3 regions of the Micromonospora sp. NPDC049645 genome follow, and region 1 is predicted to be linked to each of the others. Evidence: predicted binding sites of a transcription regulator. Region 1 holds the regulator's gene; each other region holds the start of a gene.

What was found. The regulator HrcA, encoded in region 1, represses chaperone genes, less so after heat shock. The targets are predictions, from matches to a motif close to GGTTNGCACNCTCNNNNNGAGNGTGCNAACC.
Region 2: a site for HrcA is predicted at 1,900-1,930, ahead of groL (chaperonin GroEL). Genes of this name have one in related genera too.
Region 3: a site for HrcA is predicted at 3,200-3,230, ahead of groES (co-chaperone GroES). Genes of this name have one in related genera too.

The regions. Positions count from the first base shown of each region.
Region 1 is NZ_JBFAOI010000017.1:32,623-37,982, reverse strand. It holds gene AB0J33_RS27505 (enoyl-CoA hydratase-related protein) at 1-72, opposite strand, end outside; gene hemW (radical SAM family heme chaperone HemW) at 92-1,315, shown strand; gene AB0J33_RS27495 (DUF4870 domain-containing protein) at 1,383-2,006, opposite strand; gene hrcA (heat-inducible transcriptional repressor HrcA) at 2,233-3,255, shown strand; gene dnaJ (molecular chaperone DnaJ) at 3,331-4,476, shown strand; gene AB0J33_RS27480 (16S rRNA (uracil(1498)-N(3))-methyltransferase) at 4,478-5,212, shown strand; gene ppk2 (polyphosphate kinase 2) at 5,217-5,360, opposite strand, start outside.
Region 2 is NZ_JBFAOI010000003.1:368,130-373,489, reverse strand. It holds gene AB0J33_RS10295 (GNAT family N-acetyltransferase) at 1-74, opposite strand, end outside; gene AB0J33_RS10290 (cold-shock protein) at 401-604, shown strand; gene AB0J33_RS10285 (hypothetical protein) at 701-1,852, shown strand; gene groL (chaperonin GroEL) at 2,125-3,747, shown strand; gene AB0J33_RS10275 (hypothetical protein) at 3,804-4,052, opposite strand; gene AB0J33_RS10270 (GNAT family N-acetyltransferase) at 4,131-5,063, opposite strand; gene AB0J33_RS10265 (S8 family serine peptidase) at 5,133-5,360, opposite strand, start outside.
Region 3 is NZ_JBFAOI010000003.1:50,373-55,732, forward strand. It holds gene AB0J33_RS08705 (molybdopterin-dependent oxidoreductase) at 1-906, opposite strand, end outside; gene groL (chaperonin GroEL) at 1,041-2,681, opposite strand; gene groES (co-chaperone GroES) at 2,752-3,066, opposite strand; gene AB0J33_RS08720 (methyltransferase domain-containing protein) at 3,326-4,519, shown strand; gene ybaK (Cys-tRNA(Pro) deacylase) at 4,549-5,028, shown strand; gene AB0J33_RS08730 (substrate-binding domain-containing protein) at 5,207-5,360, shown strand, end outside.

The DNA.
Region 1 (5,360 bases):
CGGGCTGTCCAGGGTGAGGGTCGTCACCCCACGGGCCGTGGCGACCCGCACGAGGACGTCGGGAGAGGTCATGCCGGGCACACTAGTGGCCATGCCCGGCGTCCTTCCAGATGGTGAGACCGTCCCCGTCGACGGTTCGTTGCCCGCCACCGCCACCTTGGCGGTCGGCGCGCGCGGCTTCGGCGTGTACGTGCACGTCCCGTTCTGCGCCAGCCGCTGCGGCTACTGCGACTTCAACACATACACCGCCGCCGAACTGGGCGGCGGCGCCAGCCGCGAGGCATACGCCGACACCGTCCTGGCCGAGCTGACGCTCGCCGCCCGGGTGCTCGGCGACAACCCGCCGCCCCGGGTCGACACCGTCTTCGTCGGCGGCGGCACACCCACCCTGCTCCCCGCCGACGACCTGGCCCGCATCCTCGACGGCATCGACCGCACCTGGGGGCTGGCCGCCGACGCCGAGGTGACCACCGAGGCCAACCCCGAGTCGGTCACCCCGGAATCGTTGAAGCTGCTGCGGGCCGCCGGCTACACCCGGATCTCGCTGGGCATGCAGTCCGCCTCCCCGGGGGTGCTGGCGATCCTGGACCGCAAACACAGCGCCGGCCGGGCCACCGCCGCCGCACTGGAGGCGCGCGACGCCGGGTTCGAGCACGTCAACCTGGACCTGATCTACGGCACTCCGGGGGAGCGGGCCGAGGACTTCGCCGCCTCGCTGGAGCAGGTCGTCGCCGCCGGGGTGGACCACGTCAGCGCGTACGCCCTGATCGTCGAGGACGGCACGCGGCTCGCCGCCCGGATGCGGCGCGGCGAGCTGGCGTACCCCAGTGACGACGTGGCCGCCGACCGCTACCTGGCCGCGGAGGCCGCGCTCGACGCGGCCGGCCTCTCCTGGTACGAGGTCTCCAACTGGGCCCGCAACGAGGAGGCCCGCTGCCGGCACAACCTGCTCTACTGGACCGGCGCGGACTGGTGGGGGCTGGGGCCGGGGGCGCACAGCCACGTCGGCGGGGTGCGCTGGTGGAACGTCAAACACCCCTCGGCGTACGCCCAGCGGTTGGCCGCCGGCGCGTCGCCCGGCCTGGCCCGCGAGGTGCTCACGGTCGACGAGGCGCACATGGAGGACGTGATGCTGCGGCTGCGGCTGGCCAGCGGCCTGCCGCTGGCGGTGCTCGACGCGACCGGCCGGGCCGGCGCCGAGCGGGCGCTAGCCGGGGGCCTGCTGGCCGCCGACGAGTACGCCGCCGGCCGGGCCGTGCTCACCCTGCGCGGACGACTGCTCGCCGACGCGGTCGTCCGCGACCTGCTGCCCTGAGCGGAACCGCTACCCCCGCACGAGGGCAGCGGTGCTCCGGACCGGCCGGGGGAGCGGCCGGCCCGGTTCACTTGATGAAGTTGGCCGTCATCGGGTAGCGGTACGGGGTGCCCTCGTTGGCCTTCATGCCGGCGATGATCCCGAACAGGATCTGGATCACCACGACGGCGATGCTGGGCAGGAAGAGCAGGCACCAGCTCACGAAGAGCAGCACGAACGCGATGATCGACCAGAGGATCTGGAAGTTCAGGGCGGCCAGGGCGTGCGCCCGGACGGTCGGCGACTGCTGGCCGCGGGCCAGGTAGGCGATGAGCGGGGCGACGAAGCCCAGCGGACCGAAGCTGACCAGAGCGCCGAGTGCGCCGCCGAAGTGCGCGACAAGCGCCCAGGTCTTGTCCTCGTTGTTGGCGTAGCCGCCGCCGGGACCGCCGTACGCCCCGCCGGCCGGGTAGCCGCCGGGCGGGGGATAACCACCGGGCGGAGGGTAGCCGCCTGCCGGAGGGTAGCCGCCCGACGGCGGTTGGTCACCGGTGGGCGGCGGATAGCCACCGGGCGGGGGATAGCCGGCCGGGCCGGGCGCCCCGGACAGTGGTGCGGTGGGCGGCTCGGCCGAAGACGGACCCGGGGAGGTCGGCTCCGGCGGGTAGTTGCCGGGGTCACCCGACCCGGGAGGGCGAGGAGGTTCAGTCATGGATGTAACGGTAGGGGCCGGTGGCAACGCCGCACCAGAGTGACACCGTCCGGCAGTGCGGGCCCGATCGGCCCAGCGGGGTGGCGTGGGCCGCACCGACGGGTGGCCGTTGATCATCGCGTCGGCGGGCCCGCCGACGTAGACTGGCACTCGTTACAGTCGAGTGCCAGGACGGCCTGGCCGGCCCACGGCGCCGGCGGCCGACGTGCGACAGGAGGTGCGGAGGATGGGTCTCGATGACCGGAAACTCGCCGTGCTCCGCGCCATCGTCGAGGACTACGTCTCCACCCAGGAGCCGGTCGGCAGCAAGGCGCTGGTCGAGCGGCACCAACTCGGGGTCTCCCCGGCCACGGTCCGCAACGACATGGCCGTGTTGGAGGAGGAGGGCTACATCCGGCAGCCGCACACCAGTGCCGGCCGGGTGCCCACCGACCGCGGCTACCGCCTCTTCGTCGACCGGTTGTCCCGGGTCAAGCCGCTCAGCCCGGCCGAGCGCCGGGCCATCGAGCGCTTCCTGGTCGGCGCGGTCGACCTCGACGACGTGGTGCACCGCACGGTCCGGCTGCTCGCGCAGCTGACCCGGCAGGTCGCCGTCGTGCAGTACCCGTCGCTGGCCCGCTCCTCGGTGCGTCACCTGGAGCTGGTGCCGATCTCCACCACCCGGCTGATGCTCGTCATGATCGCCGACACCGGGCGGGTGGAGCAGCGACTCGTCGAGCTGCCCGGCCCGGTGCCGGCCGACGACGTCACCGACCTTCGTCGACTGATCAACGAGAAGCTCGCCAACGCCCGGCTGTCCGAGACGCCACCGTTGGTGCAGGCGCTGGTCGAGGAGGCGCCGCCCGAGCTGCGTCCGACCATGACCACGCTCGCCACCGTCCTGCTGGAGACGCTCGTCGAGCGGCACGAGGAGCGGATCGCCCTCGCCGGCACCGCGAACCTGACCCGGGGCGGCCTGCTCGACTTCCAGGGCTCGCTACGGCCGATCCTCGAGGCTCTGGAGGAGGAGGTCGTGCTGCTCAAGCTCATCGGCGAGACCGAGCCGAGCACGACCCGGGTGCTGATCGGCGACGAGAACGAGTTCGACAACCTGCGCGCCGCCTCGGTGGTCAGCACCGGCTACGGCCCGGGCACCACCATCGTGGGCGGCCTGGGGGTGCTGGGGCCCACCCGGATGGACTACCCCGGCAACATCGCCACGGTGCGCGCCGTGGCACGCTACGTGGGCGAGTTGCTGGCCCAGAACTGATTGGTCAGGGCCGATGCGGCCGGCTGCGGCCGCCGACCGGCGCAACGCGAGACGAACATGAGGACACGGAACGCAGTGGCCAGGGACTACTACGGCATTCTCGGTGTGAGCCGGGAAGCCTCCGATGACGAGATCAAGCGCGCCTACCGCAAGCTGGCGCGCCAGTTCCACCCGGACGTCAATCCGGACCCGGAGGCTCAGGAGAAGTTCAAGGACATCAACGCCGCGTACGAGGTCCTCTCGGACGACCGGAAGCGGCAGATCGTCGACCTGGGTGGCGACCCGCTCGCCCCGGGTGGCGGCGGCGCGGGCGGGCCGGGCGGTCCCGGCGGCGCCGGCCCGTTCGTCGGCTTCCAGGACATCATGGACGCGTTCTTCGGCGGTGCGGGCGGCGGCGCCCGTGGCCCGCGTCCGCGTACCCGCCCGGGTGCCGACGCGATCCTGCGGCTCGAACTCGACCTGCACGAGACGGCGTTCGGCGTCGAGGCTCCGATCACGGTCGACACCGCGGTGCTCTGCACCACCTGCTCCGGCGCCGGCACGGCCGCCGGCACCCACCTGGCGACCTGCGAGGCGTGCGGCGGTCGGGGCGAGGTGCAGTCGGTGCAGCGCACCTTCCTCGGCCAGGTGGTCTCCGCCCGCCCGTGCACCGTGTGCCAGGGCTACGGCACCACCATCCCGCACCCCTGCCCCACCTGCGCCGGTGACGGCCGGGTGCGTACCCGCCGCTCGCTGACCGTGAAGATCCCGGCCGGTGTCGAGGACGGCATGCGGATCCGGCTGGCCCAGCAGGGCGAGGTGGGCCCCGGCGGCGGCACCGCCGGCGACCTCTACGTGGAGATCCACGAGCGCCCGCACGACGTGTACTCCCGCAAGGGTGACGACCTGCACTGTCGGGTCACCGTGCCGATGACGGCGGCGGCGCTGGGCACCCGGCTGACCATCAAGACGCTGGACAGCGAGGAGACCGTCGACGTCAAGGCCGGCACCCAGCCGGCCAGCACCCTGCGACTGCGCGCCCGCGGGGTGCCGCACCTGCGCGGCACCGGCCGCGGCGACCTCTACGTGCACCTGGACGTGCGCACGCCGACCAAGCTCGACCCGGACCAGGAAAAGATGCTGCGCGACTTCGCCAAGACCCGTGGTGAGGAGGTCGCCGAGCTGTCCAAGCAGGGCGGCTTCTTCTCCCGGATGCGCGACGCGTTCAACGGGCACGCCTGAGGTGTCCGCGCCGCTGTTCCTGGTCGAGGCGCTGCCCACCGGCGACGCGCTGACCCTGGACGGCCCGGAGGGGCACCACGCCGCCACCGTGCAGCGGCTGCGCGTCGGCGAGGAGCTGCTGCTCGCCGACGGCCGGGGTGGCACGGCCGCCGCCGTGGTCACCGCCGTCGGCCGGGGCAGCCTGGAGGCCACCATCACCTCCCGGGGGTACGCGGACGCGCCGGTCCCCCGGATCGTGGTGGTGCAGGGCATCGCCAAGGGTGACCGGGGCGAGTTGGCCGTGCAGGCGATGACCGAGGTCGGGGTCGACGAGATCGTGCCCTGGGCGGCATCGCGTTCGGTGACCCAGTGGCGCGGCGACCGGGGCGTACGCGCCCGGGAGAAGTGGGTGGCCACCGCCCGGGAGGCCGCCAAGCAGGCCCGCCGGCCGTGGCTGCCGCTGGTGGCCGGCGCGCCGGACGAGTCCACCGCCACGGTGGCCCGTCGGATCGCCGGTGCCGCCGCCGGGTTCGTGCTGCACGAGGAGGCCGAGGAGCGGCTCACCACCGCCGAGCTGCCGTCGGTCGGCGAGATCGTCCTGGTGGTCGGCCCGGAGGGTGGCATCGCCCCGGCGGAACTGACCGCCTTCCAGGAGGCCGGTGGTCGACCCGTACGCCTCGGGCCGGCCGTGCTGCGCACCTCCACCGCCGGGGTGGCGGCCCTCAGCGTGCTCGCCACCCGCCTCGGCCGCTGGTGACCGTTCAGGGCCTCGGAAACACCGGCACCACTTCCTCCTCCGGCCCCAGGTCCAGCCCTGCGGGCCCGATGATCTGCGGATCCGGGGTGCCGACCACCTCGGGGTCCTTGCCGGTGTAGTCGAAGCGGTGCAGCACGTGCCGCATCGC
Region 2 (5,360 bases), on a different contig from region 1:
CGGGCGGCGTCCTCTGGCCGGACCCGGCGGATCTCCGCGTGCCGCAGGGCGGTCGAGCCGGTGTCGGTGGTCATGCCCGCATGCCTACCACAGGGGGTGGACACCAATTCGAGAGCTGTGTCCGATCGCGGACGCCTCGGCGGCGAGGGTGCGGCGGCCCCTCGACTCGCACTCGTACTGGTGAGTGGGGCGGGGTCGAGAATCCGGTCGATCGGTGCGGTGGGGCAGCCCCGGAGTGTGTCCGATTTGTGGCCGTGCGCGGCTGTCACTGCTCGTGTAGCGTGCGATTTCGGTCACCTTTTTCAATGGCGGTCATCGATCGCTGAGTCGGTGGTCCGGGGCGCCCGGCCGCGCCGTGCGCCGGGTCAGGCAACACCGCGCAGAGTGAGGGAAGTGCACCGTGGCACAGGGCACCGTGAAGTGGTTCAACGCCGAAAAGGGCTACGGCTTCATCGCCGTCGACGGCGGTCAGGACGTGTTCGTCCACTTCTCCGCGATCGAGATGGACGGTTACAAGGCGCTGGACGACGGTCAGCGGGTCGAGTTCGAGATCGCCCAGGGCCAGAAGGGCCCACAGGCGGAGCACGTACGCGTCGTCGGCTGACATTCCTGGCCGATCGGCCCCCGCGAGTCGGGGCTGCGGCGAAGCGGTGCAGCCGGGAAGATCGTGAACCGTTCCAGCCGATGCCGAGGAGCGTTCATGACTGACCAGCCACCCCCGCCCACGCCGTCCTCCGGGCCGGGTGAACCGGGCCCGTCCGACCCTTCCTCGCCCGCCGGCGGATCCGGCCCCGCCGGCCCGCCACCCGGCTGGCAGCCCGCCGTGCCTCCGGCCGGCCCACCACCGGGCTGGGATCCCGCCCAGGGTGCCTGGGGTGCGACCCCGCCGCCGCAGGGATGGGCGTTCCCGCCCACCGGGGGCTACCCACCGGGCGCGGGGCCGTATGGCGGGCAGCCGTGGTATCCGGGGCCGTCGGCCGGCTGGTACCCGCCGGGTTACGGGTACGACCCGAACGACGCCCTGGTCACCCCGCCCGGCGCCGGCATCGGTGGCTGGTTCAACCGGTGTGGGGGAGCGCTGCGCCGGGGGTGGCGGCAGTTGGTGCCCATCATGCTGCTCACCCAGGTGCTGCCCGCGGCGGTGCTCTCGGTGATCTCCCTTGGCGTGGACCCGTCGGCCAACTGGGCTGCTCAGGCCGAGTCGAGCCCGACCGCCGCGCTGCCGGACAACTTCGCCGTCGAGCTGTTGAGCCTCGTGGTGGTGCTGGTCGGCGGCAGCCTGCTGGTCGGGTTGGTGCAGGCCGTCGGGTGGGCCGCCGGCACCTGGGTGATCACCCGGCAGGCGGCCGGTCAGCCCGCCAGCCTGGAGTCGGCGCTGCGCTACGGCCTGCGTCGGGCGCTCGGGCTGTGGGGTTGGACCCTGCTGATCAGCGTGCTCATCGGCGTCGGTTTCTGCTTCTGCGTGCTGCCCGGCATCTACCTGGCCTTCGCGCTGAGCATGGCCGGTCCGGTCTACCTCTTCGAACGCCACAACCCGATGGGTCGATCGTTCCGGATGTTCCACGACCGGCTCGGTCTGTTGCTCGGCCGGGTGGCCCTGGTGGTCCTCGCGGTGATCGTCGGCACGTTGATCCCCGGTGGTCTGGAGGGGGTGGGCACCTCCGCGCTCGGTACCGATCCGCTGGCGTCGCCGGGTACGGCGGTCGGGGCGGTGGTGGTGATCGGGATCACCGCCGTGCTGGCCCTGCCCGCCCATCTCGCCCAGATGGTCGGTCTGCTGGTGACGTACGCCGAGCAGCGCGCCCATGAGGCGCCGGTGAACAGCCCCGGACTGGCTGCGGAACTCGGCTGAGCGCCCCCATCGTGCTTGCACTCGGCAGGGGAGAGTGCTAAACAAGTCATTGGCACTCGCATACCGTGAGTGCCAATGGTCGGGACGGTGGGGCCAGGTTGCACCGGCGTGGAGACGTCGGGGCGGCACATGGCCGGTCGTCGCGGGCTATCCGGCCCGGCCGAAGGACGTCGTCGTCGCCAGGTGGCGACGTCCCAAGGTGCGTACACCAGGCGGCCCATCCGGGGCACACATCTCGGGTGGCCCGTGAGTGTCCAGGAGGACAACGCCGTATGGCCAAGATGATCGCTTTCGACGAAGAGGCGCGCCGCGGCCTCGAGCGGGGCATGAACCAGCTCGCCGACGCCGTAAAGGTGACCCTCGGCCCGAAGGGCCGCAACGTCGTGCTCGAGAAGAAGTGGGGTGCCCCCACCATCACCAACGATGGTGTGAGCATCGCCAAGGAGATCGAGCTCGAGGACCCGTACGAGAAGATCGGCGCTGAGCTGGTCAAGGAGGTCGCCAAGAAGACCGACGACGTCGCCGGTGACGGCACGACGACGGCGACCGTCCTGGCCCAGGCCCTGGTTCGCGAGGGCCTGCGCAACGTGGCCGCTGGCGCCAACCCGATGGCCCTGAAGCGGGGCATCGAGGCTGCGGTCGCGAGCGTCTCGGAGGAGCTGTCCAAGCTCGCCAAGGACGTCGAGACCAAGGAGCAGATCGCCTCCACCGCCTCCATCTCCGCTGGCGACAGCACCGTCGGCGAGATCATCGCCGAGGCGATGGACAAGGTCGGCAAGGAAGGCGTCATCACCGTCGAGGAGAGCAACACCTTCGGGCTGGAGCTGGAGCTCACCGAGGGTATGCGCTTCGACAAGGGCTACATCTCGGCCTACTTCATGACCGACCCGGAGCGTATGGAGGCCGTCTTCGACGACCCGTACATCCTGATCGCCAACAGCAAGATCTCGTCGGTGAAGGACCTGCTCCCGATCCTGGAGAAGGTCATGCAGTCGGGCAAGCCGCTGCTGATCATCGCCGAGGACCTGGAGGGCGAGGCCCTCGCCACCCTGGTGGTCAACAAGGTCCGTGGCACCTTCAAGTCGGTCGCCGTCAAGGCGCCGGGCTTCGGTGACCGCCGCAAGGCCATGCTGACCGACATCGCCATCCTCGCCGGTGGCCAGGTCATCAGCGAGGAGGTCGGCCTCAAGCTCGACGCCGCCAGCCTCGACATGCTGGGCCGCGCCCGCAAGGTCGTGGTGACCAAGGACGAGACCACCATCGTCGACGGTGCCGGTGACGCCGAGCAGATCCAGGGTCGGGTCAACCAGATCCGGGCCGAGATCGACAAGAGCGACTCCGACTACGACCGGGAGAAGCTGCAGGAGCGGCTGGCCAAGCTGGCCGGCGGCGTTGCGGTGATCAAGGTCGGCGCGGCCACCGAGGTCGAGCTCAAGGAGCGCAAGCACCGCATCGAGGACGCCGTTCGCAACGCGAAGGCCGCCGTCGAGGAGGGCATCGTCCCGGGTGGTGGCGTCGCGCTGGTGCAGGCCGGCAAGACCGCCTTCGACAAGCTCGACCTGGTCGGCGACGAGGCGACCGGTGCGAACATCGTCAAGGTCGCGCTGGACGCCCCGCTGCGGCAGATCGCCGTCAACGCCGGCCTCGAGGGCGGCGTCGTGGTGGAGAAGGTCCGTAACCTCGAAGCGGGTCACGGTCTCAACGCCGCCAACGGCGAGTACGTCGACCTGCTGGCCGCGGGCATCATCGACCCGGCCAAGGTGACGCGCTCGGCGCTGCAGAACGCCGCTTCCATCGCGGCGCTCTTCCTCACCACCGAGGCCGTTGTCGCGGACAAGCCGGAGAAGACCCCGGCTGCCCCGGCTGGCCCGGGTGGCGGGGACATGGACTTCTGAGTCCAGTTCCGACACCGGACGGGGCGGGCCGCTGACGCGGTCCGCCCCGTTCGTCGTCAGGTGGGCAGTGGGCGCTGGTTGCGCCGCTTCTGTGCCCGGTTGTACGGCGGAGGCAACTGGATCGGCGCGTCCACCATCTCCTGCGGCTCCTCGACCAGCGGCGGCTCACCGTCGGTGGTCATCTCGGCCAGTTGCTCGGCATCGCCGTAGTCGAGCCGGTCGAACGGCAGTTGGCCGGGGAGTTCACCTACCGGTTTCCAGGTGATCGGCGGGCCGTCCTCGGTCTGGTTGTCATCCGTGGTCATGGCTGCCTCCTCTACCGAAACGGTAGGGGGCGTCGATGGCCGATGCGGGCGAATGGATCTATGTCCCGTTTGCCCCGGTTATCCGGCCAGGGTCCGTCGGTACAGGAAGAAGACCCGTTCGACCCGTGCGCCCGCGCTGCCCGAATAGAACGGCACCGGCCCCACCCAGCCGATCTGCGCCCGGTCCAGCCCTGCCGCCCGCTGGTCACGTAGGCAGCGCCGCAACAGCACACCACCGATGCCGGACCCCTCGGCGGCCGGTGCGGTGCCCATCGGCCCGAACCAACTCGGCCGCGACGACCCGTACGCGGCGAAGCCGAGCACCTCGCCGTCGCGCTCCGCCAGGTGGCAACCGGCGTCGGGGCGACCCACCGACCCGGCCAGCTCGCCGTCCCAGGTGCCCCCGAAGGTGGACCGGGCGAACGCCGTCAGCGCCGGCAGGTCCGCCGGCTCCGCCCGGCGTACGGTGACGCCCTGATCGGCCAACCGCCGCTCGGTCGCCTCGGTGGACCGCAGTGCCGGCGACCCGTCGTACGACAGGTCGGCGGTCATGTTCCAGGCGGTCCGGTCCTGCTGGTAACCCAGCGCGAGGGCGGCGCAGACCGCCGGCGTGTAGCGGACGTCGATGCCCGGCCACGCGTAGTACGGCGGATTGCCGGCCAGCAGCACCTCGGTCGCCCCGCGCTCGGCGAGCACCCGTTCGGCCCGCCGGAGCAGCGCCCGGCCGACGCCCCGACGGCGCTGATCCGCACGGACCACGACCAGGTCCACATGCCCGATCCCCGGCTCGGTCGACGACACCGAGCAGATCAGCACCCCGACCAAGTCCCCGCCCCGGTACGCGCCCAGCCCGACCACCGGCCGGTCGGCGGCGGCCCGGGGCCAGAGCACGTCCACGATGGCGGCCGCCTCGGCGGCGTCCTCGGGCAGGTCGAGAGCCTGCTCGCAGAGCCGTACCACGGTGGGGGCCAGGTCGGCGGTCAGCTCGGTGACGGTGATCTCGGCGTCCATGGTCGCCGACCCTAGATCACCAGGTGCGGGGGCCGCACCCCCACCCGACGCCTCAGGAAGGAAAGCTTCCTATTGCTGGGCGGCGCGCACGGCGGCGTAGGCGTCGACCTGGCCGGCGCCGGTGACGTTCGACGGATCACCGCAGGCGTCGGAGGGGCTGTCGGAGCGATAGGTGGGCGTCGCCGCCGTGGCGGTGTCCCGCAGGATCTGCCGGGTCCGGGCCACGTCGCCGACCAGCGCTGGGTTCGCCGACCACATCAGCGCGACCACCCCGGCCACCTGCGGGGTCGCCATCGA
Region 3 (5,360 bases), on a different contig from region 1:
CGGTGCGGGGGCGACCGGCGCGGGTAGGCGGATGGCGTTCCGGGCTGCCGACACGCCGCGCCGACCGGCCAGCCATCGCCCGCCGAGACCGGCCACCACGGCTGTGCCGAGCAGCACCCCGCTCCCGGTGAGGAACCGCCGCCGTGACTCCGGGTCGACTCCCGCGGGCCCGACCCCCTCGTCCGCCGCCGTCGGTACGGAGGGAGTCACCGGCACCGGCGCGGCCGGAGACACCGGCAGGCTCTCGGATGCCGGCGGGGCTTCCGTCGGCGGCTCACCCTGCGACGCTGGCCCCGAGTCGGCGGACGGCACCGGGACGACAGGCGGCACCGGCCCGATGGGCGACGCCGAACCGACAGGCGGCACCGAGCCGGCGGGTGGCACCGAACTGACAGGCGGCACCGAAGCGGCAGGCGACGCCGGGCCGGCGGACCGCGTGGTCGGTGTGGGTGGTGACCAGGACCAGGGGTCCAGCTCGAACGGCCCGGCGATGAACAGCCAGAGCACCACTGCGCCGAGACCGGCGCCGACCAGCGACGGCAGCGCGTCGGCGAGGTCCGCTCCGGAGCGGGTCAAGGCGGCGGCCACACCGATGACGCCGAACAGCGCGATGCCGGCCAGGCCGAGGGCCAGCCGACGAACCGCGAGTACGCCGAACAGCGCGGCGAAGCCTCCGAGCAGCAGGGCCGTGCCGACCAGCAGCGCGATCTTGTCAGCGGTGCCGAAGAGGTCGATGGCGAGTTGCTTCAGCGACTCGGGGACGGCGTCGACGACGACCCCGCCGACCGCGACCAGGGGCGCCGACCGGGGGCCGGTCAACACCGCGACCGGTTCGGCGATCCCGATCGCGACGGCGGCGGCGGTGATCCCGGCCAACGCGGCGTATCGCCGTGACGTGGTGCTCATCGGCCCAGTGTGCGCGATCATGCTGCCGGGTCGCCAACAACGTCAGCGTTCGGTAAGACCCGGCAGCGACCGCAGAACGAGCCGGGGCACACCGCCGTACGACGGTGTGCCCCGGGACGGGTGTCGCTACCGGGTCAGAAACCCGGGCCGTGCTGGTGGCCGTGACCGTGGCCGTGCCCGCCGGCGGCGGCCGGCTCGGCCTGCTCCGGCTTCTCCACCACGAGGCTTTCCGTGGTGAGCAGCAGACCGGCGATCGAGGCGGCGTTGGTGACCGCGTTGCGGGTCACCTTCACCGGGTCGATGATGCCGGCCTTGACCAGGTCGACGTACTCGCCCTTGGCGGCGTCGAGGCCGTTGCCCCACTCGAGGTCGGCGACCTTCTGCGTCACGACGTAGCCGTCGTGACCGGCGTTCTGGGCGATCCAGCGCAGCGGCTCGACGAGCGCCTTGCGGACGACCGAGACGCCGACCTTCTCGTCACCGGTGAAGCCCAGGTCGTCGTCGAGCACCGAGAGGACCTGCACCAGGGCGGCGCCGCCGCCGGGCACGGTGCCCTCCTCGACCGCAGCCTTGGTCGCCGCGATGGCGTCCTCGATGCGGTGCTTGCGCTCCTTCATCTCGACCTCGGTGGCCGCGCCAGCCTTGATGACGGCGATGCCACCGGAGAGCTTCGCCAGCCGCTCGGCCAGCTTCTCCCGGTCCCAGTCGGAGTCGGAGGCCTCGATCTCCTTGCGGATCTGGGCGACCCGGTCGGCGACGTCGGCCTTCTGGCCACCGCCGTCGACGATCGTGGTGTTCTCCTTGTCGACCACGACGCGCCGAGCGGTTCCGAGCACCTCCAGGCCGACCTGGTCGAGCTTGTAGCCCAGCTCCGGGGCGACCAGCTCGGCGCCCGTGGAGATCGCGATGTCCTGGAGCATCGCCTTGCGCCGGTCACCGAAGCCCGGGGCCTTGACCGCGCAGACCTTGAGGGTCTTGCGCAGCGAGTTGACCACCAGGGTGGAGAGCGCCTGGCCGTCCACGTCCTCGGCGATGATCAGCAGGGGCTTGCTGTTCTGCAGGACCTTCTCCAGCAGCGGCAGCAGCTCCTCGATCGCCGAGATCTTCTGGGTGGTGACCAGGATGTACGCGTCCTCGAGGACGGACTCCTGGCTCTCCAGGTCGGTGACGAAGTTCGGCGAGATGAAGCCCTTGTCGAACTGGAGACCCTCGGTCACGTCCAGCTCGGTGGTGAGCATCGAGCCCTCCTCGACGGTGATGACACCGTCGCGGCCGACGCGCTCCATCGCCTCGGCGATGAGGTCGCCGATGGTGGAGTCCTGTGCGGAGATCGTCGCCACGTTCGCGATCGACTCCTTGCTGGTGACCTCGGCGGCACGGCCGAGCAGCGCCTCGGAGACCTTGGTGGCCGCCGCGTCGATGCCCCGCTTGAGGCCGGCCGGGTTGGTCCCGGCGGTCACGTTGCGCAGACCCTCGCGAACCATCGCCTGGGCCAGCACGGTCGCGGTGGTGGTCCCGTCGCCGGCGACGTCGTTGGTCTTCGTCGCCACCTCCTTGACCAGCTGCGCGCCGAGGTTCTCGTACGGGTTGGTGAGCTCGATCTCCTTGGCGATGGTCACACCATCGTTGGTGATCGTCGGCGCACCGAATTTCTTGTCCAGGACGACGTTGCGCCCGCGCGGGCCGAGGGTGACCTTGACCGCGTCCGCGAGGGCGTTGACACCGTGCTCCAGCAGGTGCCGGGCGTCGTCCGAGAAGCTCAGGATCTTCGCCATTAATGTCCCTTCGAAGCGCCATTGCCCCGGCCCGGCGAGCCGGACCGGGGCAGTGGCACTGATCGGTTGGTTACTTCTCGATGACCGCGAGGACGTCGCGGGCGGAGAGCACCAGGTACTCCTCGCCGGCGTACTTGACCTCGGTGCCGCCGTACTTCGAGTAGAGGACGGTGTCGCCGACCTGGACGTCAACCGGAACCCGGTTGCCGTTGTCGTCGACGCGCCCCGGGCCAACAGCGAGGACGGTGCCCTCCTGCGGCTTCTCCTTGGCGGTGTCGGGGATCACGATGCCCGACGCCGTGGTGGTCTCAGCCTCGTTCGCCTGGACCACGATGCGGTCCTCGAGCGGCTTGATCGCAACCTTGGTCGCGGTAGTCACGGGCATACCCTCCTGGGGTACTGGTTTCGTTGCTGGCCAGCGGGGCTGACCAGCGTCAATCTGCCTCATGCCACCGGGCGGGGCCGTCGTCGCGGGTGCCGGTCCGCCTGGCGTGCGCACCCGGGTCGCGAGACCCGGAAGCTGGCACCCTCAGGGTGAGAGTGCTAATCGCAGGTTATTCCGTAGCTAGCACTCCGTCAAGGAGAGTGCCAGCGCGTCGCGCCCCGCCAGGCAGGATTTCCGGGTCGGCCGGGACAATGGCCTTGTGGATCTCGATCAGCTGGCGGCGCTGCGTACCCCCGAGGGGTCGGCCGCGCTCACGGCGGCGGCCGGGCTGGCCGGCGGTGATCCACTGGCCGCGGCGTCGGCGTTGCGCGCGGCCGGGGTGCCACCGACGCTGGCCGCGGCGGCGCTCACCCAGGCCGAGCTGCGCCACCGGGCGGTGGGCAAGTTCGGTGCCGCCGCCGCCGGGATGTTCCTCACCCGCCCCGGCCTGGAGCAGGCCACCCGCCGGGTGGTCGCCGACCGTCGGGCCGCCCGGCTGTCCGCGGCCGGCGTGCGCACCCTGGCCGACCTCGGGTGCGGGCTCGGGGCCGACGCGCTGGCCGCCGCCCGCGCCGGCATCCGGGTGTACGGGGTGGAGGCCGACCCGGTGACCGCGGCGATGGCCGCCGCCAACGCCGAGGCGGCCGGGCTGGCCGAGCTGTTCACGGTCGAGTGCGGTGACGCGACCGCGTTCGACGTGTCGCGGGTCGACGGGGTCTTCTGCGATCCGGCCCGACGCAGCACCGGCACCGGGCGACGGATCTTCGACCCACGCGCCTACTCGCCACCGTGGGATTTCGTCACCGGGCTGGCCGAGCGGGTGCCGCGCACGGTGGTGAAGGTGGCACCGGGCCTGGACCACGCGCTCATTCCGGCCGGCGCGGAGGCGGAGTGGGTCGGCGTGGACGGCGACCTGGTCGAGGCCGCGCTGTGGTGCGGCGAGCTGGCGGAGGTGCCCCGCCGCGCCACCCTCTACCGCCAGCAGGGCACCGGAGCCCGCCACCAGCTCACCGGGTCGGGTGCCGCCGAGGCACCGGTCGGGCCGCCGCGCCGCTACCTGTACGACCCGGACCCGGCCGTGGTCCGCGCGCACCTCGTCGCCGAACTGGCCACCGAGCTGGACGCCACCCTGGGCGATCCGAGCATCGCCTACCTCTACGCCGACCAGCCGGTCCGCACCCCGTACGCGCGCTGCCTGGAGATCACCGACGTTGTGCCGTTCTCGCTCAAGCGGCTGCGGGCGCTGCTGCGCGAGCGTCGGGTGGGCCGGGTGGAGATCCTCAAGCGGGGTTCGGCGCTCACCCCGGAGCAGCTGCGGCGTGATCTGCGGTTGAACGGGGACGCGGCGGCGAGCCTGGTGCTCACCCGCGTCGACGGCGCACCGACGGTGCTGATCGGCCGGCCGGTCGATTAGCACCTGACACAGGCACTAACCTCGTCGCCGTGGCGGGACAGGGCACGCCGGCGACGGCACTGTTGGTCAAGCGCGGGATCGCGCATCGCACCCATCCGTACCGGGTGGCGCCGGACGCCCCGAACTACGGCGCGTTGGTGGCGGTGGCGCTCGGCGTGGCACCCGAGCGGGTGTTCAAGTCGCTGGTGACCGAGGTCGACGGCGCGCTCACGGTGGCGGTCGTTCCGGTCACCGGCGAGCTGGACCTCAAGGCGCTCGCGGCGGCGGTCGGCGGCAAGCGGGCGGCACTGGCCGATCGGGCGGTCGCCGAGCGGGCCACCGGCTACGTACGCGGTGGGATCAGCCCGCTCGGGCAGCGTCGGCGGTTGCCCACGGTGCTCGACGAATCCGCGCTGGATCTTCCGACGATCTACGTCTCGGCTGGTAGACGCGGCCTGCAACTCGAACTGGCGGCGGCGGATCTGGTGGCGCTGACCGACGCTCGCACCGCGCCGTTGCAGACCCGCTGACGACCGCCGTTACATCGGCTCCTGGGTGGGATACCCGGGGAGTAACAGTCGCGTTGCTGAATTGTTATCGCCCCCAACAAACTAGGTAGCTGCGCGGTCTTGTGGAGCCGGTGTGACGCGAAATACGTTGCCGGGCACAACAAAACAACACCTCCCCCACCCCGAAAGGACCCTGCACATGCGTAAGGGGATCCTCACCATTGCCGCCGTGGGCCTGCTGACGACCGGCGGGCTGACCGCCTGTAGCGACGACTCCGGCTCCGGGTCGGCCGGCTCCGACAAGACTCCCAAGATCGGCGTGATCCTTCCGGACAGCAAGTCCTCCGCCCGCT